Regions from separate parts of the Shewanella sp. AC34-MNA-CIBAN-0136 genome, predicted to be linked through region 2. Evidence: predicted binding sites of a transcription regulator. Region 2 holds the regulator's gene; each other region holds the start of a gene.

Region 1 (4,349 bases), on a different contig from region 2:
TCAACTTCATCCCAGGTACGGGTTTTTAAACCACAATCAGGATTAACCCATAACTGTTTCACCGGCACTTTTTGCGACGCTTTAGTTATTAAGTCGACCATTTCATCAACGGTTGGAATATTTGGCGAATGAATGTCATACACACCGGGACCAATTTCATTAGGATAATGAAAATCTTCAAAGGCACTCAGTAGCTCCATACGCGAACGTGACGTCTCAATGGTGATAACATCAGCATCCATCGCCGCTATGGCATTAATGGTGTCATTGAACTCGCTGTAACACATGTGTGTATGGATTTGAGTTGCATCTTCAACACCTGCAGCCGATAACTTAAACGCATCCACCGCCCAGGTTAAATAATCTGCCCATTGGCTTTGTTTAATCGGTAAACCTTCACGAAATGCAGGTTCATCAATTTGAATAATGCCAATACCCGCTTTCTCTAAATCAACCACTTCGTCACGTACTGCTAATGCAAGTTGGTTAGCAATATCTTTACGTGGAATATCTTCACGAGCGAACGACCAATGTAAAATGGTCACCGGACCCGTTAGCATGCCCTTAACAGGCTTGTCGGTTAAGCTTTGCGCATAGGTAGCCCAGTCGACCGTCATTGGTTTGGGGCGAGACACATCGCCATAAATTAACGGCGGCTTAACGCAACGAGAACCATAACTTTGCACCCAACCAAATTGAGTAAACCCAACGCCCTCTAATTGTTCACCAAAATACTCCACCATGTCATTACGCTCAGCTTCGCCGTGAACTAGCACGTCGATACCCAGTTTAAGTTGACGAGAAATGGTGTCTTGAGTGACTTGCTCAAGCTGTGAACGGTAATCATTGTCATTGATTTCGCCTTTACGCCAGCGACTGCGTAAACCCCGAATAGCTGGCGTTTGCGGAAATGAACCTATGGTGGTTGTGGGTAATAATGGCAGCGCTAACTTTTGTTGTTGGGCAATGATACGGCGGGCAAATGGACTGTTACGTTCAAAATCATCAGCGGTTAGCTGCGACACACGTTCTACAACCTGCTGATTAGCTGCGGCAGCTTTTGCCAAGCGGCGTTGCTGGCAACGATCAATAATCGCTTGGCTAGTTGCTGAACCTTGCTCAACGATTAATTGATGAATTTCGTTAAGTTCAAATAATTTTTGTTTCGCAAAAGCTAATTGGCCAAGTAATGGCGTAATTAATTGTCTTTCAACCTCGACATCCACAGGACAATGCAACAATGAACATGAAGGTGCAATCCACAAACGATCGCCTAACATGGTCGCTAACTCGGTTACCTTCTGTGCAATCACATCAACATCAGCAGCCCACACATTACGGCCATTAACCACCCCAACAGAAAGTACCTGCTGAACGCCTAAAGCATTAACAAACACATCAAGCTGTTCTGGCGCGGTGACTAAATCAAGATGTAGCCCCTCAACCGGTAATGCACTCACCAATGCTTGATGATGGGCAATAGAACCGTAATAACTGGCGAGTAAAACCTTTAATGATGCTGGCTTTTGTTGCGCTAACGTTTGATAACTGTGGCTAATGGCTTGCTGCCACTCATCGGTTAAGTCTGCCGCTAATACCGGTTCATCAAGCTGTACCCAACTCACACCTTGGGCAGCAAAACGAGACAAAATTTGTTGATAGGCAACCAATAACTGCGGTAACAACGTCAACTTATTAAACTCAGAAAGGCTTTTAGATAAGTATAAATACGTCACCGGACCGAGCAGCACAGGTTTTGCTTGATGACCTAATTGCTGTGCTTCTGTGACTTCATCAAACAATTGTTCGAAGGCAATCTCAAATGTTTGATCAGCGCTTAGTTCTGGCACTTGGTAATGGTAGTTAGTATTAAAAAACTTGGTCATTTCTGCCGCACACGCATGTTGGCCGGTTTGCGAACGGCCACGAGCCACGCGAAATAAGGTGTCAATATCGACAGCGGCTGGGCTGCCATCAGCTTGAGTGGCCCGATGACGATCGGGGATCACATTTAAGGTCGCGCTCAGGGTTAGCACCTGGTCATAATAAGCAAAATCCCCTACTGGCAGTAATTCAACACCCGCATCTGCTTGCCACTGCCAATGAGTGCGCTTTAATTCACTGGCAACGTTTTTCAGCTCCGTTAATGTGGCTTCACCACGCCAATAACGTTCTAAAACAAACTTCAATTCACGCTGACGTCCTATGCGGGGAAATCCTAAACTTGAAATTTTCATACTGCTTTCCTTTTCGTTGAGCAAAAATTTATAGCCATTTATGTAGAAAAGCTACATAGGCGTCTGGACGTCTAGAAGTTTATTGTGTTACTCTGCTGTCAAGCAATCGAATTGATTTCATCAGCTAGTTGAGCAAGATTCATGTGGAGAGAAAATGATAGAGCTTAGACACCTTCGCACCTTGATGGCGTTAAAGGAAAGTGGCAGTTTAGCGGGTGCAGCTAAAAAACGGTTTGTAACCCAGTCGGCGCTTTCTCATCAAATAAAAGAGTTAGAGACACGAATTAACTCAACTATTTTTGTTCGTAAAAGTAAACCGTTAACGTTTACTCACGAAGGTTCACGTCTGCTGAATTTAGCGGAAGAAATCTTACCGAAAGTGATTGCAACCGAGTCAGATCTTAAACGCGGTTTAGAAGGTGAAAGCCAACAGCTTAAGCTCGGCATTGAATGCCACAGTTGTTTTCGTTGGTTAATGCCCGTTATTGAGCAATTTAAACAGCATGCGCCAGCAGCTCAAATTGACATTTCGAGCCGTCATTTATTTGATTCACTCAATGCGTTGGAGACGGGGAGTTTAGATATAGTGCTAACATCTGACCCTGTGCCAGGACATAGCGTCGCATATCAGCATCTATTTGATTTTGAAGTAAAGTTAGTCGTTGCTAGTGATCACGCATTAGCGGCACAAGCGTTTGTCACGCCAGCGCAATTGGCAAAGCAAACCTTAATCAGTTACCCCGTGCCTTTAGCGCGTTTAGACATATACAAACACTTTTTAGAGCCCGCGGGGATTGAACCTGGCGAGCAAAAGCAATGCGATTTAACCTCCATGCTGTTACAAAGAGTAGCCTGTAATGATGGCGTAGCAACCCTACCAACTTGGTCTATCCGAGAGAGTCAGGGGCTAAGCCTTACTGCGGTAAAATTAGGAGCAGAAGGACTAAAACGTCCTTTGTTTGGGGCCTATCGTCGCGATGCCACTAATGCAAATTTAATCCAAAAGTGGCTCGAACTGGTAGCAAGTGAAGGCATAAATCTACAACGGGTTGATTAATAAACCTCGTTTAGACAGTACGCGTCGAAGCACAAGTCCTGGAGAATCAGGGTTTTGTGTTTGGCGTAAGTTATGTGCAATCAAAAATTCTTCGCGTAAATCATCATCTAGCCCTAATGACGCAAATGCTTCGAGCGATAACTGCTGTTGTTGTTTATCAATAAGCGACTTCAATACTTTTAACGATACTGGTCGAGACAACTCAGCATTTAAATAAGCAAAAGCGGTTAACGCAATCACCTGCCCAAACACACTAAACAACGCTAATGTTTGCATTTCATCCGCATCGATTTTAGTGCCTACACCAATGTCGTTGTCTTCACGTAACAGTTGTATGCAATCCACCGCAATGGTTTCATTTAATGCCCAATAGCCTTGAACCAGTTTTTTGTAAGGCTCAGAAAGTTCATCAAGCCTTTCTTTAAGGTAAAACGAAAACGCGTAGCGATAAATGTTCACTTGGCCCAAACGGATTAAGGCATCTTTTACACTACGGCTTTTTGTTGATATGACACCTGCTGTTTGCGCGGTATTACTGCGTAACAATAAATGTGCTGCCAAAGCAGGATCCGCTGAAATGATATCGATAACGACTCGAATATCTGCTTCGTTAATCAGAGATTTTTTTAATGGAATTAATATGCCACGACGACCAATGACTTGCTCTTCATTGCCAATAATAGCTTGAACTTGAGTAAGGACTTGTTGCTCAAGATTAGTCATATTCATCAGTTACCTTTTCTTAGAATAAATCACTTTATTCATTAATTTAACGATATATTAAAACGAAAGCCAGTAATAGTTTACTGGCTTTCGAAAGGTTATTCGCTAAAAAAAGATAATCTAGAAACGATAACCCGCAGTCAGTCTAATTGAGCGACCAGTACCAGAATAATAACCACTGCCATAAGCCGAGTAATAACCAGTGCCAACATAATCTTCATCAAGCAAGTTATCTACACGTAAGCTACCATTCCAACCTGAATAGGTATAGTTAAGCGCAAGGTTTGTTAGCACGTAACTGTCTAACTTATCACCGGTATTGCTGTTGTCGC
Region 2 (4,349 bases):
CAATTCTTCAATCAAAAATTCACTGCTGTATTGAGTGAGCAAAGCTTGCACTTGTTTTTGGCTTTCAAGCGTTAACGCCAACTCAAACTTATGTTGTGCTAGCGACCAATAAGCTAACGGTGTGATACCTGCTTTTTCTAAAATAGCCAACAATGGTTCAATATCTGCGTTCATTTTAAAACTAAACAACACCACTTCATTTAAGTTAGTGACCACAGGCGCACTCGCTGATGAACTCAGTGGCGCGATTAAAGTAAAGTCAGTGTGTGAAGCATAGCTTGAGCGTACCGCTAAACTCACTTCAGTATTAAACAGTGGCTGTAAGGTACGAGAATGCAGTACAGGAGAGCCCAGGCGCGCTAGGCGATCGGCTTCTGCGAGTGACATACTCTTGAGTAATTTAGCATCATTAATTTTATTCGGGTCGGCGTTAAATACCCCTTCAACGTCGGTCCAAATGGTCACACGTTCAATGTCAGCTAAGCTGGCAATTAAGGTGGCACTAAAATCAGAACCATTGCGACCCAGCAATAAGGTATCGCCGTGGCGGTTAGCGCATATAAAGCCGGTGATCACTAAACGCTCTTGCGGGTGCAAGGCTAATAAGGCTTGTACCTTGTCACGAGACTCAGCCACTAAAATATTGGGTACGGCACCTTCATCGGCTACCAAAATAGAGCACGCATCGACATGAGTCGCAGCTACGCCCATTTCTCTTAACAAAGCGGCCATTAAGCGCGCCGACCAACGTTCACCAAAACTCACCACTTGGTTTAATTGGTAATCGTTACGTTGCTCTAAAGATAATAAGCTGACTAACTGAGATTTGTCGGTAGACAAACGTTCGCGTAAATCACGCGCTTGCTCGTTTGATAATAATTGTTCAATTAACGTCTGCTGGTAACTGATCAGAATTTGCAGCTCTTCTTGCCACAACTGACCGCTGTCACGCAGGCTCAATAATTTGTATAAGAAGTTAGTCGTTTTTCCGGCGGCGGATACCACAACTAAATCATCACTCTGACCATGCGTAAGTAGAATATGTGCAACACGGCGATAGCAATCTGCATCCGCTAAACTTGAACCACCAAACTTATGTAAATGACTTCGCGTCATTACTGACTCCTTAAACAACTACGACTTTTGTTGCGACTGCTAGACTTCTATTTTGAAACCAATAGTGTTGCAAGTGCATGTTTTGCTATTTTACCCAATTTGGTCGAAACCACAGCTAACTTAAACTCGAATTAAGCTGATTTTATCGCGGCAACAGCTGCTAGGCCTGCTTGAATATCGGCCAAGAGGTCATCTGCATCTTCAATACCGACAGATAGTCTCAATAAAGTCTCTTTAATACCAGCCTCTTGCCTTGCTTGTGGGTCCATTGCTCGATGGGTCATAGTGGCCGGAACGGCGACTAAACTTTCCACCCCGCCTAAACTTTCGGCAACACTAAACAACGACAGCGCCTTTAAAAATGCCACTACTTCCGCTTCGCCGCCGATTAACTCAAAACTTAACATAGCACCAAAGCCTTGTTGTTGTTTTGCCGCAATTTCGTGACCTGGATGGTCTTTTAAACCCGGATAATACACCTTGGCCACCACATCACTGGCGCTGAGTAACTCAACAATCTTTTGTGCATTACGTTGATGCTCACGAATTCGTACCGCTAAAGTACGTAAGCCTCGCAAGGTTAAATAACTGTCAAATGCTGAACCCGTAAGCCCAAGAGTATTTGACCACCAATGTAACAACTCACCCACTTGAGGATCTTTAGCCACTACAGCCCCACCGACCACATCGCTATGACCATTGATGTATTTGGTGGTTGAGTGAATCACAATGTCTGCACCTAATAATAATGGCTGCTGTAATATTGGTGATAAAAAGGTGTTATCGACTGTCACTAGCGCGCCAACGTCATGGCAAGCGATACTAATGGCATTAATGTCTACCACCCGCAATAAAGGATTCGATGGCGTTTCTAACCACACCATTTTCGGTTTTTGAGCTATCGCTTTGCTCAGCGCTTGCGCATCAGTTTGATCAACAACCAATAACTTAAATTGGCCTTTTTTGGCCAAATTAGTAAATAAGCGGTAACTGCCACCATAACAATCGTGCGGCACAACCAATAAATCCTCTGGGCCAAGTAAGCTAGTCACCAATGTAATCGCCGCCATGCCGGTACATGTCACCACGCCGGTAGCACCTTGCTCGAGTTTGGCGAGTGCGTCACCTAAAATACATCGAGTAGGATTACCCGAACGACTGTAATCAAACTCGCGCGGATTATTGTGGCCATCGAATGAATAATTGGTCGATAAATAAATCGGTGGCACGATAGCACCATGTTGTGTGTCTGTTTCAATACCTTGGCGAACGGCCAATGTGGCGTTTTGATGCTTAGTCATGGTAACTCCTAAAATTTCACAAACACACAAAGAGATGTCTAGACGTCCAAATTTACCTAAGAGATCCCCATCCGTCAACTTAAATAGACGTTTAGACGTCTAAACATCAAGAAATCTATTTGCAATCGGGATTAAATAGTAGCAATAATTTGACTAGAGATTGTAACGGTTTAAAATCTGCAGCGTATTTATCGTTAAGGGTAAGTTAATGACTGAGTGGAATGGCGAATATATCAGCCCATATGCCGAGCACGGCAAAAAAAATGAACAAGTAAAAAAAATTACGGTTTCTATCCCTTTAAAAGTATTAAAAGTACTGACGGATGAGCGGACGCGTCGCCAGATAAATAATCTGCGCCATGCAACTAACAGTGAACTGCTATGCGAAGCATTTTTGCATGCGTACACAGGTCAACCATTACCTTATGACGGTGATCTATCAAAAGATCAGCCTGATAGCATTCCAAGTGAAGCGAAAAAGTTAATGGATGATATGGGTATCGAGTGGGAAGAGCTCGAATAATTCACTGATTAGTCAATACCTCACAGACTTTGAAACGACCCTAATAAGAAGTCGTCATGTTTTTAAAGAGAACTTATGATGTCATTTATCGATCCAACGACCTTGATACTGGCATCGATTATCGTGTTTTTTGGCGCGCTAACCCAAAGCTTAATTGGCTTTGGGTTAGCCGTTGTTGCAAGCCCGCTGCTGTATATTGTTAATCCTCAATTAGTTCCTGTTCCTATTATTGTTATGGGCTTTGCCATTTCTGCAATGACCTTATTTAGAGAACGCGGTCATCTACAATTTAATGGTTTGCAATATGCCTTACTCGGGCGGATCCCTGGGGGGTTTTTAGGCGCTGGATTATTGCTGTTTGCCCCACAAGCCATACTAGGCTTAGTGATTGCAGGCATTGTGTTTATTGCTGTTATTCTTAGCATCTTTCGCTTTACCGCCCCTATTAATCGCCTCAGTTTATTTATCGCTGGGGTATTTTCAGGCATATTTGGCAATATCGCTGCTATCGGTGGTCCACCAATGGCCATTTTGCTTGCAGGCCAAGACCCAGGTCAGTTTAGAGCGGCATTATCTGCCTTTTTCGTGTTTAGCTCATTAATTGCCTTAGCTATTCTAACCATCGTCGGCTTAGTTGAAGTGAAGCATTTATGGCTATCACTGCTATTATTGCCTTCAGTCGTTGCTGGTTATCTTGTCTCAGGTAGATTAATTGGCCGCGTTGATAAAGATAAAACCCGCATAGTCACCTTAGTGTTATGTAGTATTAGTGCCACTGTGTTAGTGATTATGTCGACCAACACGTTAATGAGCTAATCAGCTAATCAGCTATTCTGTACCTGTAAACAAAACCAGCCATCAATGGGCTTGTTCGCTAATAATGATTAAAATCTTCCCCTTCTATTTATCAAGCAGTCTATTTCTCACCTAAAAACGCCATCAATAAGTATCAAAAAAACCACTTTTATCTCCTCTAGCAAAATCCTCATCTTGGCGCAATAGATCCACATCACACTAGTTCATTAGATTTCTTTCAATTAACTTTTTTTCAATTAGATTTTTCTCATGGATATGATCTACTTCAAATTAACACTACTCACTTTTAGGTAACATTGTTTACAGCAAATAAATAATTAAATGCTGTTAATGCACAACCCTAATAAGCCCGACAGAGGACAAAATGATGAACACTTACATTAAAGTTGGTATCGCAGTTGCTATGGCATTATCACTTGGCACCCAAGTGATGGCCGCAGATGGTGGTAATCCTAAAAAAGGTAAGCACCTGTACAAAAAAGAATGTAAAGCCTGCCACAGCGCTAACAGTGAAGGTCCTGAATTAACCCCAATGACCAAAACCATGAGCCAATGGGATCGTTTCTTTACTCGTGATAAGCACAAAGCTAAAC
Region 3 (4,349 bases), on a different contig from region 2:
CAAGTAATTCAGGCAACATAGCACCAAAGAAACCAATTGAATTTTGAGACGCTTTACGACTCGCAATACCTTCGGCTTTATCTTGGCTTTCTTGGATAAAGGCTTGTGCTTTTGCTTCAAAATCTGCAGGTAAGTCACCTTTTAATACGCGACGTTCATATTCTGCAGCCAGTTCAGGGAACGCAACTTGGTAAGCAGCAAACTTGTCATTCCATAATGACTCGTTAGCAACACCTTTATGTTTAGCATCCCAACCAGCATACACATCAGATGGGATTTCAAAAGGAGCGTGTGGCCAGTTTAAGAACTCACGAGCTGCTGCAATTTCAGCATCACCTAATGGTGCACCATGACAATCATGGCTACCCGACTTGTTAGGCGAACCAAAACCAATAATGGTTTTACAGCAAATCATCGATGGCTTATCTGTTACAGATTTAGCTTGTTCAATCGCGGCGCGGATAGCATCAGGATTATGACCATCTACATCGGCAATAACGTGCCAGCCATAGGCTTCAAAACGCTTAGGAGTGTCATCAGTGAACCAGCCTTCAACATGACCATCGATAGAAATACCGTTGTCATCCCAAAATGCGACTAACTTTCCAAGGCCTAATGTTCCGGCTAATGAACTGACTTCGTGAGAAATACCTTCCATTAAACAGCCATCACCTAAGAAACAGTAGGTGAAGTGATCGACGATGTCGTGGCCTGGACGGTTAAACTGAGCCGCCAAGGTTTTTTCCGCAATAGCCATACCAACAGCATTACTCAAACCAGCGCCTAAAGGACCGGTTGTAGTTTCAACACCAGGGGTATAACCATATTCAGGATGACCAGGCGTTTTTGAATGCAGCTGACGGAATTGCTTTAGCTCTTCAATAGGCAATTCATAGCCAGTTAAATGCAATAAAGAATATATAAGCATAGAGCCATGACCGTTTGACAGAACAAAACGATCGCGATCGACCCAGTTAGGATTAGTTGGATTGTGCTTTAGAAAATCATTCCATAGCACTTCGGCGATATCTGCCATCCCCATTGGGGCACCTGGATGACCAGAGTTAGCTTTTTGAACCGCATCCATACTTAGGGCGCGAATAGCGTTAGCGAGTACTTTACGAGATGACATGCTCTCTCCTGCTTGTTTGTAAGGTCTAACGGGCAATTGTGAAGCCATATTTTCCCCTACAAGGCGATGTGACGCAAATTAAAATTTTTCGGGTTTCTTTTTAACCGTTAAATAAACGGTGATTTCATACAATGCCAATAAATAAACATCGTAAATACAGCATCAAATGGTCAGCATGACCATAACATGAGATAAATACAGAGTAATTATTTATTGCCACTTGTAAATAAAAAGTATCGTGATTGGCAGAGCTATGGCTCTGATTAGGCAATATAATCTCTAATCTATCAAAAACATTGTCTATTTTTATGATAAATACACCGCGCAAGTCGATGAGCATTTAAATAAAGCAATATGAATCAAACACTTGATTTTTCACCAGTATAAACATATCTATGATTAACAAAAAAATTATGCTCCATTGCACAATTCTCCAGTTAAATTCGTACAAAGGGGTGTTATCAAATTAGATTTCGACTAAAATAGACGTCTAGACGTATATTCAAATGCAACCAACGAGATTCTCCTATTATGGCAAAGCACTTGTTTACCTCTGAGTCTGTCTCAGAAGGTCATCCAGATAAAATCGCCGATCAGATTTCTGATGCGGTATTAGACGCAATACTTGAGCAAGATCCAAAGGCTCGTGTTGCGTGCGAAACGTATGTCAAAACCGGTATGGTATTAGTGGGCGGTGAAGTCACCACTTCTGCTTGGGTAGACATTGAAGAAATTACCCGTAAAACCGTACGCGAAATCGGTTACACCAATTCAGATATGGGTTTTGATGCTGATTCATGTGCGGTACTTAATGCCATAGGCAAACAGTCACCAGACATCAATCAAGGTGTTGATCGTTCAGACCCTGCAGAGCAAGGTGCTGGTGATCAGGGTTTAATGTTTGGTTATGCCAGCAATGAAACTGATGTATTAATGCCTGCACCGATTACTTACGCGCACAAATTAGTTAAGCGTCAGTCTGAAGTACGCAAAGACGGCACACTACCTTGGTTACGCCCAGATGCTAAAAGCCAGGTAACGTTTGCTTATGATGATGGCAAAATCATCGGTATTGATGCGATTGTATTATCTACTCAACATCGTGAAGACGTGAGTCAAGCTGATTTAATTGAAGCGGTAATGGAAACTATCATCAAGCCGGTATTACCTGCTCAATGGTTAAACAAAGACACTAAATACTTTATCAACCCTACTGGTCGCTTTGTGATTGGTGGCCCTGTTGGTGATTGTGGTTTAACAGGTCGTAAAATTATTGTAGATACCTACGGCGGTATGGCTCGTCACGGTGGTGGTGCTTTCTCTGGTAAAGACCCATCAAAAGTAGACCGTAGCGCGGCTTATGCTGCACGTTATGTAGCTAAAAATATCGTTGCTGCTGGTTTAGCTGACCGTTGTGAGCTACAAGTGTCATATGCTATTGGTGTTGCAGAGCCAACGTCTATTAGTATTGAAACATTCGGTACCGGTAAAGTATCAGAAGAAGTATTGATTAAATTAATACGCCAACACTTCGAATTACGTCCATACGGCTTAACAGCAATGCTAGATTTGGCACGCCCAATCTATCAGCAAACTGCTGCTTATGGCCACTTTGGCCGAGATATCTTCCCTTGGGAAGCGACTGATAAAGCTGAAGCACTTCGTGCAGATGCAGGTTTATAATCAGCCAGCATAATTATCGTCTTAAGCTAGTGTCTGTATTAAGCTAACACGATAAAAAATAAAACCGCCAACTGGCGGTTTTATTTTATCTATCATTGGCAATACAATGATTTGATCTCAACATTTAATATCAACAATGGCTCAGATTATGTATCAACCCACTTGGCTAAACACAAAGATAACAGCAAACCACCAGCCATCAACGGCAACTAACCCCTGTACGATAAACAGGCCTATTACTGACATTCCAGCCATTAACTTGCCAGCCATTAACTTGCCAGCCATTAAACAGTGGTCTGCAATCAAGTTATTCTATCGTCAACATATGCCGTATGCTCGATTAGCTCAGAAAGAGTCTGTGGCTGTCATTCATCATCTAAGCCCACCAGCTACTGATGAAGTTGATATAAGCCAGCAAAAAATAATCGCTGCGGTAAGAGTTAAACCTATTGGCCAATATCAATTAATCAATGGATTATTGGTTCACCCTGACTACCGTGGACAACAGCTTTCAACTCAGTTATTGAAATTTATCGTGCCCAAATTAACCGCTAAAAATTGCTTCTTGTTTGCTCATCCGTGGTTAATTGGCTTATATCAACAGCAGCACTTTATCGTTATAGATCAAAATGACGTGATAGGTCAAAATGATTTATCAGCGATACCAGCAGACATCACTCAGTTGTATCGTCGCTATCACAGTGAACAACGACCACTAGTGTTGATGAAGCTCAATGATCCCGATAAATAATCTAGATTAATAATCTAACTCAATAAGATCAATGAGCCAAACTCAGACAAAATCTAGATCGTATTAAAGCCTCTCAAGGCTATTGCACACCAATAATTTTAGCCCAAATAGACTTAAGCGTAATCAAACTAAGTCAGCATAAGTACAAGGTGATCGAACTCGTTAACAATGATCGAAATGTGAACTTTCAATACACATAAACGACACTTGTTGCATTGTCATTACGGGCACTACTTTGACACTGATAGACGCTAAGTTAATCCGCTCGACATCGGTAAATAGCGTAATCGCTGCTTGATAATTATTGGTTACGCCACAAAATAGCCACATGTCTTGCCAGCGCACAAAATACCCCGATTGCTGCAATTGCGGATCATCTGGATTTTGTAAATCGGCTTCAACACACTCATACAACTCTGTCGCATCAGTCAACACCGCGGCTATTAGCTTCATATTGTCAAATGCAGATAACCTTAAATCCAAATAGGGTGAAAAGAGTGCTTCAAAGTTAGTACTCATAATATTCCTCATAAATAACCACTTTATCAACACCCCTTAGTATAACGATCACGTAATATTAGCTGTGGCCAGTAAACAATAATCACGTTGTTCAAAACGAAATTGATCAATCTCTGTCATTGCGGCTTTTTGTTGATGTGCTGCCAACGAACGCGCATTGTCAGCGGCAACATACGTCACCATAAATGGAAAGGTATCTGCCACTTGTTTTTTTAATTCGGTAACCAGCGCCGAAAAAACTCCCTGGCCGCGTTTTGATTCTTG
Region 4 (4,349 bases), on a different contig from region 2:
GCAGTGGTTACAACAAGATGAAACCAGACTGGCTGCGTTAATGGTGTGCCAGAAAGTGATGCAACAACAAGGGATCACCGACTGGTTAATTAGTGCGGGTTTTATACGCAATTTGATTTGGGATAATTTGCACAGCATGACCTCACAGCCCTTAAACGACATTGATGTCATTTACTGGTGTGATAACAACCCATCTTCTGCAGAAGACCAGGCGATTGAAGCTTTACTCGTTAAGCAGATAGCTCTGCCATGGTCGGCGAAAAACCAAGCCAGAATGCATCTTAGAAATGGTGATATGCCCTATAGTTCTTGTGTTGATGCCATGTCATTTTGGCCAGAAAAACAAACGGCTATTGGGGTTAAATTAGTTCCCTCTGATGACCATACAACAGCTGAGTTTCAATTACACGTGACGAGTGTGTTTGGTTTAGGCTGTTTGTTTGACTTGTCATTAAGTCCAAACCCAAAGCGTGACAAAGCTATTTTTAACCATCGCGTGTCCCAAAAGGGATGGTTAATCCATTACTGCAAACTATCTGTAACAGATTAATCATCAATAATAATTCACCTGTTCAACCTCACAAAACCTAACTGTTAAATACCTCTTTCATCTCTTTACCGCCTCACTTTGTGATCTAAATCATGTGTCTGGGATCTAATTAGGTACCTCTATAGGGGTACTGCTGTTTTGTTGATCTGAATCAATGATGTTAACGATTAACTTCAGTAGGTTAACCGCAAATGTTAAGGATGCACAGAATTGCATCTAGTTGTCATTGCCAAGGAGTGTTAAAAAATGAATAAGAAAATTACCCTAAGTTTAGTTGCTGCTTCTTTATTAACTGCTGGTTTTTCATTTGGTGCTGCGGCCCATCAAGCAGGAGATATTATTGTTCGTGCTGGTGTGGCAATGGTTGCTCCAAATGAGTCAAGCCCTGTAGTCGCAAATATTGCTGAATTTAGCGTAGATAACGATGTCCAATTAGGGCTAAATTTTGGTTATATGCTAACTGATAATATCGGCATTGAATTATTAGCGGCATCGCCTTTTAGTCACGATGTGTCACTGGGTGAACTCGGTAAAATTGCTGACTCAAAGCAATTACCTCCAACACTGGTCGCACAATATTACTTTGGCGATTCACAGTCTGCTTTACGTCCCTATATTGGTTTAGGGATTAACTTTACCAACTTTTATGACAGTGAATTTACTCAAGAGGCGAAAGATCTTGGCTTAGATAATTTGAGCCTATCGAACTCTTGGGGCGTGGCGACTCAAGTTGGGCTTGATTATCAAATTGATAAGAAATGGTTGGTTAATGCGTCTGTTTGGTATGCTCAAATTGCAACGGATGTGAGCTTTGATATGGGGGCAGATCATGTTGTGGTTGATACAGACATTGATCCTTGGGTTTACATGATCAGCGTCGGTTATACTTATTAAGCTAGGGTAGAATACGTTAGCGAAAAACGAACATATGAAACAGGAACCTACGGGTTCCTGTTTTTGTTGATGGCACTTATGGAGACTTTTTACGCGGTTTCCAATGGCGAGTATTGTAAATGTACTCTGGTAATAAACGATTTATCCACGCGACAATGCGCCAGCGTTTAGTGACATACACTCGGCGTTTACCTTTTTGCAAGGCTGAGATGATTTGTGTAGCCACTTTATCGATAGGCGACAACAGCAATTGTGTATTCAAATGAACGGCTTTATCAAATAACCCTAATTGAATATCACTAATGGTAATAGGCAGCTTTAATCGTTGTGCATGCATACTCAAGCCTTGCAGGTAATTTTCAGCAAAGGCTTTGGAGGCATGATAAGCCACATTAGGCCCTCCACGTTGACCGGCTATTGAGTTAATGGCGGCTAGTTGGCCGTAACCTTGCTCGCACATTAATTTAAAAATACAGTTATTTGCCGCAGCAAAGCCCATTACGTTAATATCAATAGTGTGCTTATCAATTGCCCAAGGCAGGGTAGAATCGTAGTCATTAACACCGGTATTAACAATCACCAAATGGGCGCCATTATGTTTGCTCCAGGCGGCATTCAGCTGTGCTATTAGTGTGTCAGGTTGATTAATTACTAACGGATATACACTGACATCGCCAGGCAGACTTTGACTAAACTCGTTAAGTGATTCAGGGTCGTTAACAAAAAGCACCAGCGAAACTTGCTGTGCAGATAACTGTCTGGCTAAGGCTTGGCTCAGTTGAGAGCTGGCGCCAATAATCATCGCTGTCGCTGTAGACATGATTCATCTCATCAAAAATAATGACTCATAATAGAAATAACATCAGTTGATAACAAGTAAGAAAAAAATTCAACTTGAGACGTGTAGACTTCCAGCCATCCAAGTGTATGATGGTTATCTAACAGATTGACCGATATTAACGTTAGCAATAAGCCATTCTGTCGCGGTTTAGGCTAGGTGAGTAGGTTAGTTATGTTTGCAAACGACATTTGACAATCGATGATGACCGCTGTTTTTAGCGCTAAACTGAATGTTGAAACTGTGACATAACAGACATTAACGTTATTGTGAAAAGGCTGGTTGGTTAATCGAGCGCTGGTTAATCAAGTACATGTGTTTAATTAATCTAAAGGTGAGACGTATGCCGGTTCGAATTCCAGATAACCTGCCTGCAGCAGGTATATTAGAGTCAGAAAATATCTTTGTGATGTCTGAAACCCGAGCTGCTAATCAGGACATTCGTCCAATGCGGGTATTAATCTTGAATCTAATGCCTAATAAAATCGAAACTGAAACCCAGTTATTGCGATTACTGGGCAATACGCCCTTGCAAGTTGGGGTCGATTTATTACGCATTCATGATAAGGAATCAAAGCATACATCAGTGGATCACATGAATACTTTTTATCGTGATTTTGAAGACATTAGAAATAACAATTACGATGGTTTGATTATTACAGGTGCACCGTTAGGAAAAATTGATTTTAAAGATGTGGTGTATTGGGACCACATTCGCGAAATTATTGACTGGTCACAACAACATGTCACTTCAGTACTGTTTTTGTGTTGGGCAGCTCATGCTGGTTTGTATCATCTTTATGATTTACATCGTCAGTTATTAGCGAATAAACGTTCAGGTGTATTTAATCATCGAAGAACCAGCGACCCACACCCACTATTGCGCGGTTTTGATGATGAGTTTTTTGCACCGCACTCCCGATTTGCTGAAATGGATATTGAACAAATTCGTCAACATCCAGATTTAGAAGTGTTGGCTGAATCAGACGAGGCTGGCGCGTATATTGTACTCAGTCGTGATAATCATAATGTGTTTGTTATGGGCCACCCTGAATATCAAAAAGACACCTTGAATGAAGAATATGTGCGCGATGTTGGCGAAGGCCTCAAGCCAGATATTCCGCAAAACTATTACCGACAAGATGACCCAACACAAGATACTATTGTTCGTTGGCATAGTCATGGCAGCTTATTAGTCAGTAATTGGCTTAATTATTATGTTTACCAGTTAACGCCATATGACTTGTCTGACATGAATGCGAAAACACCATGGGAAAGTAAAAAGTAAATTTGAATATAGTTTCACCAGCGTTTTAACGTTGACTTCGTTTCGATAAAAGCTATTGTTAAACTTAGATGTTTTTATTGTAAGGTCGAGGTTAAATGGTTAAAACCAAGTTGATGATATTATTGGTGTGTGCAGTAAGCTGGCCGCTAACTACCTGGGGGGCCGGTGACATTTTTAGTGACGCTAATGGCACTATTATGAATGGCGCCAATGTTAGCGACAATACTTTTAGCGACAATACCGTTAGCAACAATACTGTTAGCGATAATACTGTTAGCAACAATACTGTTAGCGATAATACTGTTAGCACAGAAATTACTGATAGCACAAAAATTACTGATAGCACAAAAATTACTGATATCAAACAACAGTTAGCCACATTAAGCTCATCACAACAACGCATTGACTTTTTACAACAACAGCTACCACAAAGTGCTCAATGGCCGATTGAACAGCAAGGCCAGTTATTGCATTTACTGGCAATAGAGCAAGAAGTTAACAGTGATCTTGTTGCTGCAATTAACAGCTATAGCCATGCCATTAAATTACTTACACCACATCCTCTTAGCAAAGAATTGGTCAAAAGCTATCTCGAGCGTTCATTCATACTTTACCTTCAAACTAACGACACCCAAATTTATTGCCCAGATCGTGAAGTGGCGATTACATTAGCCCGTCAACTTGGACAAGTAGATATCTTGGCCGAAGTGTTAGCGCAAAGTGCGTATTGCCATAATAAACCAAGTGATTTTGGCGAAGGTCTCAAAAGGTTAAATGAA

The links. The regulator MetJ, encoded in region 2, represses methionine synthesis genes. The targets are predictions, from matches to a motif close to TAGACGTCTAGACGTCTA.
Region 1: metE (5-methyltetrahydropteroyltriglutamate--homocysteine S-methyltransferase) is a predicted target of MetJ. The motif match lies at 2,302-2,319, and genes of this name have one in related genera.
Region 3: metK (methionine adenosyltransferase) is a predicted target of MetJ. The motif match lies at 1,616-1,633, and genes of this name have one in related genera.
Region 4: metA (homoserine O-acetyltransferase MetA) is a predicted target of MetJ. The motif match lies at 2,341-2,358, and genes of this name have one in related genera.

Annotation. Positions count from the first base shown of each region.
Region 1 covers NZ_JBEOPJ010000004.1:278,231-282,579, forward strand. The annotation lists gene metE (5-methyltetrahydropteroyltriglutamate--homocysteine S-methyltransferase) at 1-2,237, opposite strand, end outside; gene AAEY94_RS06050 (LysR family transcriptional regulator) at 2,392-3,294, shown strand; gene AAEY94_RS06055 (HDOD domain-containing protein) at 3,277-4,017, opposite strand; gene AAEY94_RS06060 (TonB-dependent receptor) at 4,138-4,349, opposite strand, start outside.
Region 2 covers NZ_JBEOPJ010000010.1:93,447-97,795, reverse strand. The annotation lists gene AAEY94_RS11795 (bifunctional aspartate kinase/homoserine dehydrogenase II) at 1-1,116, opposite strand, end outside; gene metB (cystathionine gamma-synthase) at 1,248-2,417, opposite strand; gene metJ (met regulon transcriptional regulator MetJ) at 2,626-2,940, shown strand; gene AAEY94_RS11780 (sulfite exporter TauE/SafE family protein) at 3,016-3,756, shown strand; gene AAEY94_RS11775 (c-type cytochrome) at 4,121-4,349, shown strand, end outside.
Region 3 covers NZ_JBEOPJ010000012.1:114,079-118,427, reverse strand. The annotation lists gene tkt (transketolase) at 1-1,132, opposite strand, end outside; gene metK (methionine adenosyltransferase) at 1,664-2,815, shown strand; gene AAEY94_RS13445 (GNAT family N-acetyltransferase) at 2,964-3,566, shown strand; gene AAEY94_RS13440 (hypothetical protein) at 3,729-4,085, opposite strand; gene AAEY94_RS13435 (GNAT family N-acetyltransferase) at 4,134-4,349, opposite strand, start outside.
Region 4 covers NZ_JBEOPJ010000013.1:19,118-23,466, reverse strand. The annotation lists gene AAEY94_RS13685 (nucleotidyltransferase family protein) at 1-550, shown strand, start outside; gene ompW (outer membrane protein OmpW) at 797-1,444, shown strand; gene AAEY94_RS13675 (SDR family NAD(P)-dependent oxidoreductase) at 1,521-2,264, opposite strand; gene metA (homoserine O-acetyltransferase MetA) at 2,626-3,570, shown strand; gene AAEY94_RS13665 (diguanylate cyclase) at 3,666-4,349, shown strand, end outside.